Regions from separate parts of the Gelidimonas diazotrophica genome, predicted to be linked through region 1. Evidence: predicted binding sites of a transcription regulator. Region 1 holds the regulator's gene; the other holds the start of a gene.

Region 1 (6,157 bases):
GTGGGCAAACGCTTGCCGACCAACTGTTTAAATTTCCAACCGAGATTACGTAGCGCCCGCAAAGGTTTTTAATCTACGAAAATGAAAAATGCTGAACAAAATTCAGGTGCAAAAAAAGCCGGGCAAGCCCGGCTTATGATGCAATATTGACAGCAACGCGATTAAACGTGTTCGCCCAAAACGGCAACCGTCAGATCAATTAGTACATCAGTGTGCAACACAACCGAAATAGCATGATCGCCAACAGTCTTAATTTGCCCTTGCTCCAAACGCACCTGTGCTTTTTCAACTGCAAAGCCTTGTTTGCTCAGCGCTTCAGCAATATCGGCAGTGGTAACAGAGCCGAACAAGCGGCCATCGACACCCGATTTTTGGGTGATTTGTACCGTCATGCCGGTCAATTTTGTGGCCAGTGCCTGTGCAATCACCAACTTAGCTAATGCAGCTGTTTCCAGTTCTGCACGCTTGACTTCAAATTCAGCGATGGCATGTGTTGTCGCACGACGTGCCAAGCGTTGCGGGATCAGGAAATTGCGTGCATAACCGTCTTTGACGCGAACTACCTCGCCGAGGCTGCCGAGATTAACGACTTTATCTAACAGAATAACTTGCATATTTTTCTCCGAATTTTCGTAACTGAGTCAGTCGTCAATTACGCGGTGTGCAGATCGGTGTACGGCATCAGCGCGAGGAAACGTGCGCGTTTAATTGCCGTATCAACCTGGCGCTGATAGATAGCCTTGGTACCGGTCAGGCGGGCAGGCATGATCTTGCCGTTTTCCTGAATGAAATCCTTGAGCGTATCCATGTCTTTGTAATCGACCTGCGCTACATGTCCTGCGGCAAAACGGCAGAATTTCTTGCGCTTGAACAATGGATTTTGCTGTTGACGTTTTAATTTGAGCTTGCTTTTATCGAACTTTTTACCGAATGCCATTTTTGGCTCCTGTATTTCTAACAATTTTCTAACGAATGTGTCTCGAAATCCACGATATGGAATACGAGACTTTTGCTGTTGCGGTTCTTGCGTGCCAGGAATCCGGTGAACTGAAACATACCGCCTAAATCAGCCTGATTGAATTGTCCTGAAACTTCGCCCGCAGCTAGTGCTGCGATTTCAAACTCGGCCAATCTGTCAGTGCCTGCTTCCATCTGTTGCGAACTGTGCAGCAATCTTGCCCCCACCATCGGAATACCTGCCGGGGTGTAACGCAGAACATCGCGTTCAACAATACTGGCAACAAATTGGAGCCGGTTCACACTGTTCGGTTCACTGCCTGATACGCAATTACGCAGCTGCCGCGACTGGTGCCGGGGCTGGTGCCGCAGGCGCCTCAGTGCGATGGCTCTTTGCAGCATCTTCCTTTTGCACATTCTTCATCATCGGCGATGGTGCTGTTTCAGCTTTCTTCATCTTGATGGTGAGGTGGCGCAGGATGGCATCGTTGAATTTGAATGCTGTTTCAATTTCGACCAAAGTCTCGTTGTCGCATTCAATATTCATACAGACGTAATGTGCTTTGGCAAGCTTCTGGATCATGTAAGCCATCTGGCGACGACCCCAGTCTTCCACGCGATGGATCTGACCGCCACGCGCAGTAACGCTGGCTTTGTAGCGCTCGATCATTGCAGGCACTTGCTCGCTTTGATCCGGATGAACGATAAATACTATTTCATAGTGACGCATGTAAACTCCTTATGGACTGATTAAAAAATCGCCCACCTCGGCGTCAAGACGAGTGTGGGAAGAGAAAAGCCCAGAACTATACTGCTAAACCATCAAAAACTCAAGAGTACCGACAGCATGCAGCTTAGAAAGCAAAAAATAACCGGCCATAATGTGCAAATAAGAGCGAATAAACTTGCATTCAGTGATGCACTGTACAAAAATACAGACTGTTTTTATAAACAGCCTCAAAAAAATCATGCTAAAGCTTACTGCGCGTCAAGAACAAATTTTGAACCTGATCAAAAATGCAATTGAGAACACAGGTTTTCCGCCGACGCGCGCAGAAATCGCGGCTGAACTCGGCTTTCGCTCGGTCAACGCCGCCGAAGAACATCTGCAAGCACTGGCGCGCAAGGGCGTAATCCAAATTACGCCGGGCATATCGCGCGGAATTCGCTTGCGTGACATGCGCAATCAGGAGCAGAGCCATCATGGCCGCGATGCAGAAATGACCTTGCCGCACGCCACACTGATGCAGTTAAGCCTGCCACTGGTTGGCCGCGTGGCAGCCGGTTCGCCGATCCTTGCAATGGAACATATTGAGGCAACCTATCAAGTCGACCCGAGCCTGTTTTCCAGCAAGCCCGACTTCCTGTTGAAAGTGCGGGGAATGTCCATGCGCGATGCAGGCATTCTGGATGGCGACTTGCTAGCTGTCAAAAAAGTCGAGAGTGTTAAAAACGGCCAGATTATTGTGGCCAGGCTAGGCGACGATGTGACGGTCAAGCGCTACCGAAAAACCGGCGCGCTGATCGAGCTACTTCCGGAAAATCCTGACTTCACCCCGATAAAAGTCAAGCCGGACGACGACAGCTTCGCCCTTGAAGGCCTGGCAGTTGGGCTGCTGCGCTCCTGGACCTAAGAATGCTTGCCGTGTAGTCAGTGTGCGGCCCATCAAGCACGACAAAATAGCATCTGGTCTGGTTGCGCCGCATCCGCAGACAAGCCGACAAGGTTGAAAAACACCTTTTTCGAAGTGCCGCTGCGCATATACAGAGCAGGAATACGTTTCAACAGTGTTCCGCCTTGCTCGAATTAAATTAAAAACAAGGAGTATATTAAATAATATGGCAATTACCGCATATATAAAATGCGCAGTATAAAAATACTACGTACGGTATTAAAATAGCGCATGAAACTTTACCGAGACTATTTTCTCAGAATTTTTTTAGCAATTCCGCGCAGGATATTGACTTCCTCCACTTCCAGTTGGGTGCGCGCGAACAGGCGTTTCAGACGCGGCATCAGCTTCTTCGGCTGCTCGGGATTCAGAAATCCGATTGCGGTTAGCGCCTGCTCCAGATGTACATACATGCCTTCAATTTCTGCAATACCGGCTGCAGCGCCCTGAAATCCGATCCCGGAGGCCGGCACGCCATCGCCGATGGCAGCAACGCGGCATTCGTAGGCCAGCACTTGCGCTGCCTGCGCCAGATTGAGGGAAGAATAAGACGGGTTGGCCGGAATATTGATCAGCACATTGCATTTTTCAACTATCCCGTTGGGCAAGCCGAAGCGCTCGTTGCCGAATATCAGCGCCGCATTCAGGCTGCCATCCGCGGCCAACTGGCTCGCCAAATTGCGCGGCGACACGATGGGCGGTGAAAATTCGCGCAATCTGGCACTAACGGCCGCGGCAAAATTACACCCTTCCAACGCCTCTTCAATCGAGCCGACTTCGCGTGCGGCAGCAAGAATATCCTGCGCACTGCTGGCAAACGCAATCGCTTCGTCCTGTTGCGTCATATTTGCAAAGCGTGGATTGACCAGTACCAGATCCGAGAAACCCATGGTTTTCATGGCGCGCGCAACCGATCCGATGTTGCCTGAACGGCTGGTTTCGACCAGGATAAAACGCAGGCGCTGAAAAAGAGACGTATTGGTTTGCTGCAGGTTCATTTAAAATAGCGCCATTGCGCGGTTAAAACTGGGAAATCAGGAGTCTTGCACAGACATTCTGGCCACAAATATACCGCATCGCTCTTTAATTCATGTTGTGCGGTTTTGTTTGCAGCGTTATTGCTCGTAAACAGTGCCGCCATTTTAACGGAACCACTATGCATCCAATGCTCAATACGGCGGTTAAGGCCGCTCGCCGCGGTGCGGCGATCATCAATCGCGCCGCATTCGACCCCGACCGCGTTACGGTCACCGAAAAACAATATAACGACTTCGTGACCGATGTCGACCAGGCAGCGGAACAGGCGATCATTGAAATCCTGCAAAACGCTTACCCCAGCCATGCCATTCTGGCCGAAGAATCTGGTGCATCCACCAATCTGAACGATGAAAATGAAAATGTCTGGATCATCGACCCGCTTGATGGCACCACCAACTTCATCCACAGTTATCCGCAATACTGCGTATCGATTGCGCTGCAACAGCGCGGCGTCATCACGCAAGCGGTTGTCTACGACCCAAGTCGCAACGATTTATTTACCGCAAGCAAAGGCTCCGGCGCTTACTTGAACGAAAAACGCATCCGCGTGACCAAGCATGACAAACTGTGCGACACCTTGCTTGCGACTGGTCTGACCAGTGCCAAAAACATGGATGAATTTCTCGAAATGTTTCGCATCATGTCGGAAAAATCACACGGTGTGCGTCAAGGCGGTTCAGCCGCACTGGACTTGGCCTATCTGGCCTGCGGATATATTGACGGTTATTTCATCAAGGGTTTGCGACCTTGGGATATCGCGGCAGGATCGCTGCTATTGACTGAAGCGGGTGGCATCATGGGCGATTTTTCCGGTGAGTCCGATTACCTGAATCATGGCAACATCATTGCCGGCAATCCAAAGATATTCGCGCAAATGCTGGCTGTATTGACGCCATTCGCGGGCAAATAAATTTTCAGTATTAAAAAGCCATCGGCCATTCGGCCGATGGCTTTTTTGCTTTGCGAGGCCCACAGCAGCACTTAAGCGTTAAATCCCCCTTGTGCCGTACTGCTGCTATACTGCGGCACGCGACAGCTTACCAGTCCCCTTGTCGCTGTCTATTATGACTTTTCCGCATACCGATCTGTTTGCCTGCGACTGGCGCCTTGAATGGCGACAGGCCGATCTTTTTAAAATCATCCATGCTATTTACTGAACTCGGCCTGTCCGATGCAATTCTTCGTGCTGTAACCGAAAAAGGCTACACCACCCCAACCCCTATTCAAGCGCAAGCCATCCCTGCCGTACTGGCGGGCGGCGACTTGCTGGCCGGCGCCCAGACCGGCACCGGCAAGACGGCCGCTTTTACGCTGCCAATTCTGCACCGACTCGCTAGCGCCGCAAAAAATCCGAATGCGCAAGGCACGCCAATTCGCACCTTGATCCTGACGCCGACCCGCGAACTGGCAGCGCAGATCGAAGAAAGCGTGCGTCAATACGGCAAATACGTGAAGCTGACTTCTGCCGTGATTTTCGGCGGCGTCGGCATCAACCCGCAAATCAAGGTACTCAAGCACGGCGTCGATATCCTGGTCGCCACGCCAGGGCGTTTGCTGGACCACATGCAGCAAGGCACGATCAACCTGAATCACGTTGAAATTCTGGTATTGGATGAAGCCGACCGCATGCTCGACATGGGCTTCATCAAGGATATCAAGCGCGTCCTGGCTGTATTGCCGAAAAAACGTCAGAACCTGCTGTTTTCCGCCACGTTCTCGGAGGAAATCAAGACGCTGGCCGATGGTTTGCTCAATGCACCGGCGATGATCGAAGTGGCACGGCGCAATTCGACCGTCGAAATCATTGCGCAAAAAGTACATCCGGTCGACCGCGATAAAAAGCATCCGATGCTGACCCACTTGATCAAAACCCATCAATGGTCGCAAGTGCTGGTGTTCACCCGCACCAAACATGGCGCCAACAAATTGGTCGAGCAACTGGAAAAAGATGCCATCAGCGCGATGGCGATCCACGGCAACAAGAGCCAGTCTGCCCGCACTAAGGCATTGACGGAATTCAAGGGCGGCAATCTGCAAGTGCTGGTCGCAACCGACATCGCCGCGCGCGGCATCGATATCGACCAGTTGCCGCACGTGGTCAATTACGATCTGCCGAACGTGGCGGAAGATTACGTGCACCGGATTGGCCGTACCGGCCGCGCCGGCGCCACTGGCGAAGCGGTTTCACTGGTCTGTGTCGATGAATTCAGCCTGCTGAAAGACATCGAAAAACTGATCAGGCGCGAATTGCCGCGTGAAATCATCGACGGTTTTGAACCAGATCCTCATGCCAAGGCGCAACCGATTCAACTGCGTAGCGGTGGCGGTGGCGGCAGAAATCAACAGCCGCGCGCAAGTGCTGGCGCTGGCAAACCACGCAGCGGCGCACCGCGCTCCGGCCCGGCGCAAGCCAATGGGAACGTAGCAGTGCGCTCATCGGCGCAACACCGTTCAGGCGGCCGTGGCCGTTAAACCGATTGTGGCGTAGC
Region 2 (6,157 bases), 1.1 Mb from region 1:
TTTTTTACTGCGAGAACACTATGGAATGCACGGTACGCTGGGCAGGATTGTCCGGAATGACTTTTTTAGCGGAAACTGGTTCCGGCCACATTGCGATGATGGATGGCGCGCCGGACGGCGGCGGGCGCAATCTGGCGCCGCGGCCGATGGAACTGGTACTGGCCGGCACCGGCGGCTGCACCGCCTACGACGTGGTGCTGATCCTGCGCAAAAGCAGGCAGGATATTAGCGGTTGCGACGTCACCCTGAAAGCGGAGCGCGCCACCGAAGATCCGAAAATATTTACCGCCGTCCACTTCCACTTCACCGTGCGCGGACGCAATCTGAAGCCGAATCTGGTGGAGCGCGCAATCAAACTGTCGCACGAAAAATACTGTTCGGCTTCCATCATGATGGAAAAATCGGCCCAGATTACGCACACGTTCGAGATACTCGACGACCTGATTGCCGCGACTCCACCCAACTGAGAGCTGATTAAATCCGGTAGGCGGTGGTCGTCATGAGCTTGGCCATCGCCTGCATCACCATGCGCACCGGCGCTGGCGTGTCTGCCGCGCCGAGCGACTGGGCCGCTGCGCCGTGCGCAATTTCGTCGATGCGCATCTGGTCGACAATCGCCCGCGAACGCACATCCTGCGGCGGCAAAATGCTGAGATGGCTATTCAGATGCGCCTCAACCTGGCGCTCGGTCTCGACCACGAAACCCAGGCTGCGCGCATCGCCCAGCTTGGCGGCGATGGCGCCCAGCGCATAGGCGCCGGCGTACCACAAGGGATTGAGCAGGCTGGTGTGAGAACCCAATTCCTGCAAACGCTGCGCGCTCCAGGCCAGATGATCTTCTTCCTCGCGCCCGGCTTGGGCAAACTGCCGCTGCACTTCCGCGTTTTTAGAAAACTGCCCCTGGGCGTCATACAGCGCCTGCGCGCACACTTCTCCGACGTGGTTGATACGCATCAGGCCGGCGCTATGGCGGCGCTCCTTATCGTCCATTTCGCCATCCTCAGCCAAGCCTGCCGGGCTCGGCCGCGACGCCGCCGCAACGCCTGACACCACGCGCAAGGCCTTGTCCAGACCGATGATGAATGTATCCAATTGACGCATATCGATAACCTTTGAGAATTACACTGCATTAATCCGGGCATGGCGCATTTTTCCAATGCGCCCATACCCCCTGCCAATATTATGACGCACACGCCTGCGCAAGTGGCCGGCGACTTTTTCCAGGCAAGCCAGGCGCACTTGGAAGTCCCCTGCAAATAAATGAAATTATCGGGAGTATGCCTTAAAACATATCGATTACCGCATGTAAAATGTGACTTTTAAATAATACAAACAATAGTATTATTTTCGCGCCAAATCCGGGCGCACGCCTTCCAGATCCGACTCCAGCGCCAGATCCGGCACATGGGTAAATGCAATGCGCATCGGCGCGGCTTGCAGAGCCGCTGCCGCGCCGCCGAAATACAGCGCATTCTTGCCGTAGCGCAGGTTCAGCGCATCGATTGCGGCATCCAGCTGATGTTGCGCGTGGCTGCCGGAAAACAACGAAAGGCTTTGATTGCGCGCCTCGGACAAATTCACCAGCGTGACGCCGACTGCCATCGGCTCCCAGCCGCGAGCGCTGGCTTGCGGCGGATAGCGCTGCCAGAGTACGTCGAATGCGGCCAGCAAGGCGCGGGTGTCGCTGGTCGGGTCGAGCGCAACGTCATCGTCCCAGCAGACGACTCTGTGGCGACGGTTTTTCAGCGTCACTTTCACGCACAGGCGGGCGCTGATGCAGTCGATGCTGCGCAAGCGCATCGCCGCCTTCTGCAGCAAGCGGTGCAGCACCGCGTACGCGGCATCCCGATGGCGCAACTCGGGCGCCAGCACATGCGAATGGCCCACCGTGCTGCGCTGGGTCGGCGTCTCCGCAATATCGTCGCCGTGCAACATCGCATGAAAGCGCGCACCCGTCACGCCGCACCAGGCCTTGCGCAAGGTCGCCGCTGACGCGTTGCACAATTGCTGCACGCTAGTAATGCCGCAGGCGTCCAGCCGCGCCGCCATCGAGCTGCCGATACCGGTCAGCGCACGCAACTCCAGCCTGAAGAGCGCCTGCGGCAAGTCGGCCTGCTCGATGACCACCAGGCCATTCGGCTTTTGCATGTTGGAGGCAGTCTTGGCCAGGAAGCGATTCGGCCCGATGCCGATCGAGCAGTGCATGACGCTGCCGCCCGCCTGGTAAATCGCCTGTTTGATTTGCTGCGCCAGTTGCACCGCGCCCTCGCGCTGCGTATCGCGCCCGCGCAAACGGCACCACATTTCATCGATCGAGCGCACCTGCTCGACATGGATGCAGGATTCGACCGCCGCCACCAGCTTGTGATGCATCTGGACATACACGGCCGGACGCGACTCGACGAACACGATCTCGGGACACAGCTTGCGCGCATCGCGCACCGACGTGCCGGTCTTGACGCCGAAGCGCTTGGCCTCGGTGCTGGCGGCAATGCAGCAAGTGGTGTCGGTCAGCACCGCCAGCACGCCGACCGGCCGGCCGCGCAACTCCGGCCGCAATTGCTGCTCGACGCTGGCGAAATACGAATTGGAATCCACATACAGCGCACGCAAAGTCATCGCCAGCCCCTTCCTGCATAAGCGTAACAGCCGAATTATACTGTATATATGTACAGTATAATTCGGCTGTTACGGAATGCCGGAAAAATCCAGCGACAGCTTAAGGGCGGCGCAGAGTCACCAACACGGCGCAGCCGGCTGGGAGGCAGCGATCATGCGCAATGCGGTCAAAGCACTCACACCAGCGCCCATTCCATGCTGGCCTGATTGGCGTAGGCCGGCGGCGCGGCCTCGGTGTGCTCGAAGCTGACGATTTCATAGGCATCCGGCTGCGCCAGCAAGGCGCGCAGCAACTGGTTGTTCAAGCCATGACCGGATTTGTGGGCAACATAACTGGCCAGCAACGGATGGCCGACCAGGTACAGATCGCCGATTGCATCGAGAATCTTGTGGCGCACGAATTCGTCGTCGTAGCGCAAGCCATCCATGTTCAATATCCGGTATTCATCCATCACGATCGCGTTTTCCATCGAGCCGCCCTGCGCCAGACCCAGGCCGCGCAGGGTTTCCACGTCCTGCATGAAGCCGAAGGTGCGGGCCCGCGCGACGTCGCGCACATACGACACCCGGTCGAAATCGACTTCGGCCTGCTGGCTGGTGCCGTCTACCGCCGGATGGTTGAACTCGATGAAAAAGTCCAGCTTGAAACCATTGAAAGGTTCCAACCGCGCCCATTTTTCGGTAACGCCCTGCCCTTCGCGGATTTCTACCGGCTTTAGGACACGAATGAATTTCTTGGCCGCTTCCTGTTCTTGCATGCCGGCCTGCTGCAGCAGAAACACGAAAGATGAGGCCGAGCCGTCCATGATCGGAATCTCTTCGGCGCTCACGTCAATCACCAGATTATCGATACCCAGCCCGGCGCAGGCCGACATCACATGCTCGACGGTCGAGACTCGGGCGCCCTGATTGACCAGGGTCGAAGCCATGCGCGTGTCGCCGACGCCCATGGCTGCGGCCGGAAAACTGATGATCGGGTCCAGATCGACGCGGCGGAAAGTAATCCCGCTATCCGGGCCGCACGGGCGCAAGGTCAGTTCAACCTTGGTGCCGGAATGCAGCCCGACGCCGACGGTTTTGACGGTTTGTTTGATGGTTCGTTGTTTTAACATTTTTATTGTTGAATCAAGATAGGACTTACGCAATGCTGCTGCTTTTCAGTAGTGCAGGCCTCTGTGCCTGCACCGGGCCGCAAGCACGGAGGCCTGCACTACTGCGACTAACTTTGCAATTTCCACTTGTTCCAGGCCGACAGCACCGCATTCGGATAATCCGGGCGGCCGCGGCTGCCGTTATAACGTCCCAGGGCCAGGTACAGATTGCCATTTTCCATATCGATATACATGCGCAGGATGGCACAGCCGTAACGCAGATTAGCTTGCATCTGGAACAACTTGCTGCGGTCATTGTCGCCGATGACGCGGGTCCAGAACGGCATCACCTGCATGTAGCCACGGGCGCCGACGATCGACATCGCGTATTTGCGAAATGCCGATTCGACCTGGATCAGGCCCAGCACCATGGCCGGATCGAGTCCGGCGCGGGTGGCTTCATACCAAACCGACTCCAGGAATTCCTGCCGCATCTGCACATCGGGCACTCTCTTTTGCAAGCGCTGCGACATTTCTCCCAGCCAGCGCAGGTATTGATTGCGTTCGTTGGCATCTTCGATCTGCGGCTTGAGTGGCCGGCCATCCGCAACCGCATGCGCCAAAGCGAGCCGCACCGAGTCCGCCAGCGCGATTTCCTGCTGATTGCCGGCCTGCGCCGGCAGGCAGACGCCCAGCCAAGCCACCAGCGCAAGTCGCAAACAAATATTATACATACCTCCAGTATTACCTAAAAGCATGCAATTACCGCAATATAACAACGCGACCTCATAAATACCCCATTAAAATATCAGGATTACAAAGCCGCCAGGCGGGCACGAACGAAGTCCGGCATTTCTGCTGCCGGCACCACGGTTGCCGCACTATCGCGCCGGCCCTGATATTCCAGATTGCCGTCCTTCAGGCCGCGCTCGCCGATCACGACCCGATGCGGCACACCGATCAATTCCCAGTCGGCAAACATCGCGCCCGGGCGTTCGCCGCGGTCGTCCAGTATCACATCGACGCCGGCGTCCTGCAGCGCTGCATACAAACGGTCGGTTTCGCGTTTGACCGCTTCGCTGCGGTCGTAGCCCATCGGACACAACACCACTTCAAACGGCGCCAGCGATGCTGGCCAGATGATGCCTTTGTCGTCGAAATTCTGTTCGATTGCCGCGCCCAGAATGCGCGTTATGCCAATCCCGTAACAGCCCATTTGCAGCAGTTGCGGCTTGCCGTTTTCATCCAAGTAGGTCGCCTTCATCGATTCGGAATAGCTGGTGCCGAGCTGGAATACATGCCCGACCTCGATGCCGCGCTGAATCGCCAGCACGCCCTTGCCGTCCGGCGATGGATCGCCCGCCACCACGTCGCGCAAGTCAGCGACCATCGGCTGCGGCAGATCGCGGCCCCAGTTGGCACCGGTAAAGTGATAACCCTCGGCATTCGCGCCGCACACGAAATCGCTCATGTTGGCGACCGTGCGATCAACTACCAGCCGGACCGGCTTGACAGTGTTGATCGGTCCCAGATAACCGGGCTTGGTGCCGAACCATTCGATGATTTCATCTTCGGTGGCAAAGCGATAACCGGCGATACCGTCAATCTTGCTTACCTTGACTTCATTCAAGCTATGATCGCCGCGCAACAGCAATAACCAGACTTCCTTGCCTGCCGGCTTTTCGACCGTCAGCACGATGGATTTGACGGTTTTTTCCAGAGGAATCTTCAGATATTCAGCCACTTGTTCGCATTTTGACTGACCCGGCGTAGCGGTCTTGACCAGCGTTTCGGTCGCATCCAGGCGCTGCGCGGTCAGCGGCAATGCTTCTGCCGCTTCCATGTTGGCGGCGTAGTCGGAGCTTGGGCAATACACGATGGCGTCTTCGCCGGTATCGGTGATCACATGGAATTCATGCGAACCGGAGCCGCCGATGGCGCCGTTGTCGGCTGCCACCGCGCGGAATTGCAGGCCGAAGCGATTGAAAATGCGCACATAAGCGTCGTACATCAGCTGGTACGACTGCTTCAGTCCAGCCACGTCGCGATCGAACGAGTAGGCATCCTTCATGGTGAATTCGCGGCCGCGCATCAAGCCGAAACGCGGCCGACGCTCATCGCGGAACTTAGTCTGGATATGGTAAAAATTGAGCGGCAACTGGCGGTACGACTTGATTTCGGAGCGCACTACATCGGTGATCACTTCTTCCGAGGTAGGCTGGATCGCATAGTCGCGGCCGTGGCGGTCTTTGACCCGCATCAGTTCCGGGCCCATCTTGTCCCAGCGGCCGGTTTCCTGCCACAACTCGGCTGGTTGCACTACAGGCATGAGCATCTCAATGGCGCCCGCGCGCACCATTTCTTCGCGCACGATGGCCTCCACCTTGCGGATGACACGCAAACCCATCGGCATATAGGTATAAATACCGGAGCCGATGCGCTTGACC

Evidence for each region. The regulator LexA, encoded in region 1, represses DNA repair genes until DNA is damaged. The targets are predictions, from matches to a motif close to ACTGTATNNNNATACAGT.
Region 2: the regulator LexA is predicted to act here: its motif matches at 2,659-2,676, upstream of KGFNPO_RS01980 (DNA polymerase Y family protein).

What each region holds. Positions count from the first base shown of each region.
Region 1 is NZ_CM146349.1:1,487,158-1,493,314, reverse strand. It holds gene rplI (50S ribosomal protein L9) at 162-614, opposite strand; gene rpsR (30S ribosomal protein S18) at 653-937, opposite strand; gene priB (primosomal replication protein N) at 955-1,260, opposite strand; gene rpsF (30S ribosomal protein S6) at 1,289-1,687, opposite strand; gene lexA (transcriptional repressor LexA) at 1,926-2,591, shown strand; gene KGFNPO_RS06890 (RNA methyltransferase) at 2,879-3,628, opposite strand; gene KGFNPO_RS06885 (inositol monophosphatase family protein) at 3,787-4,578, shown strand; gene KGFNPO_RS06880 (DEAD/DEAH box helicase) at 4,812-6,140, shown strand.
Region 2 is NZ_CM146349.1:408,854-415,010, reverse strand. It holds gene KGFNPO_RS01990 (OsmC family protein) at 21-467, shown strand; gene coq7 (2-polyprenyl-3-methyl-6-methoxy-1,4-benzoquinone monooxygenase) at 475-1,101, opposite strand; gene KGFNPO_RS01980 (DNA polymerase Y family protein) at 1,342-2,619, opposite strand; gene lpxC (UDP-3-O-acyl-N-acetylglucosamine deacetylase) at 2,796-3,731, opposite strand; gene KGFNPO_RS01970 (lytic transglycosylase domain-containing protein) at 3,839-4,444, opposite strand; gene KGFNPO_RS01965 (proline--tRNA ligase) at 4,525-6,157, opposite strand, start outside.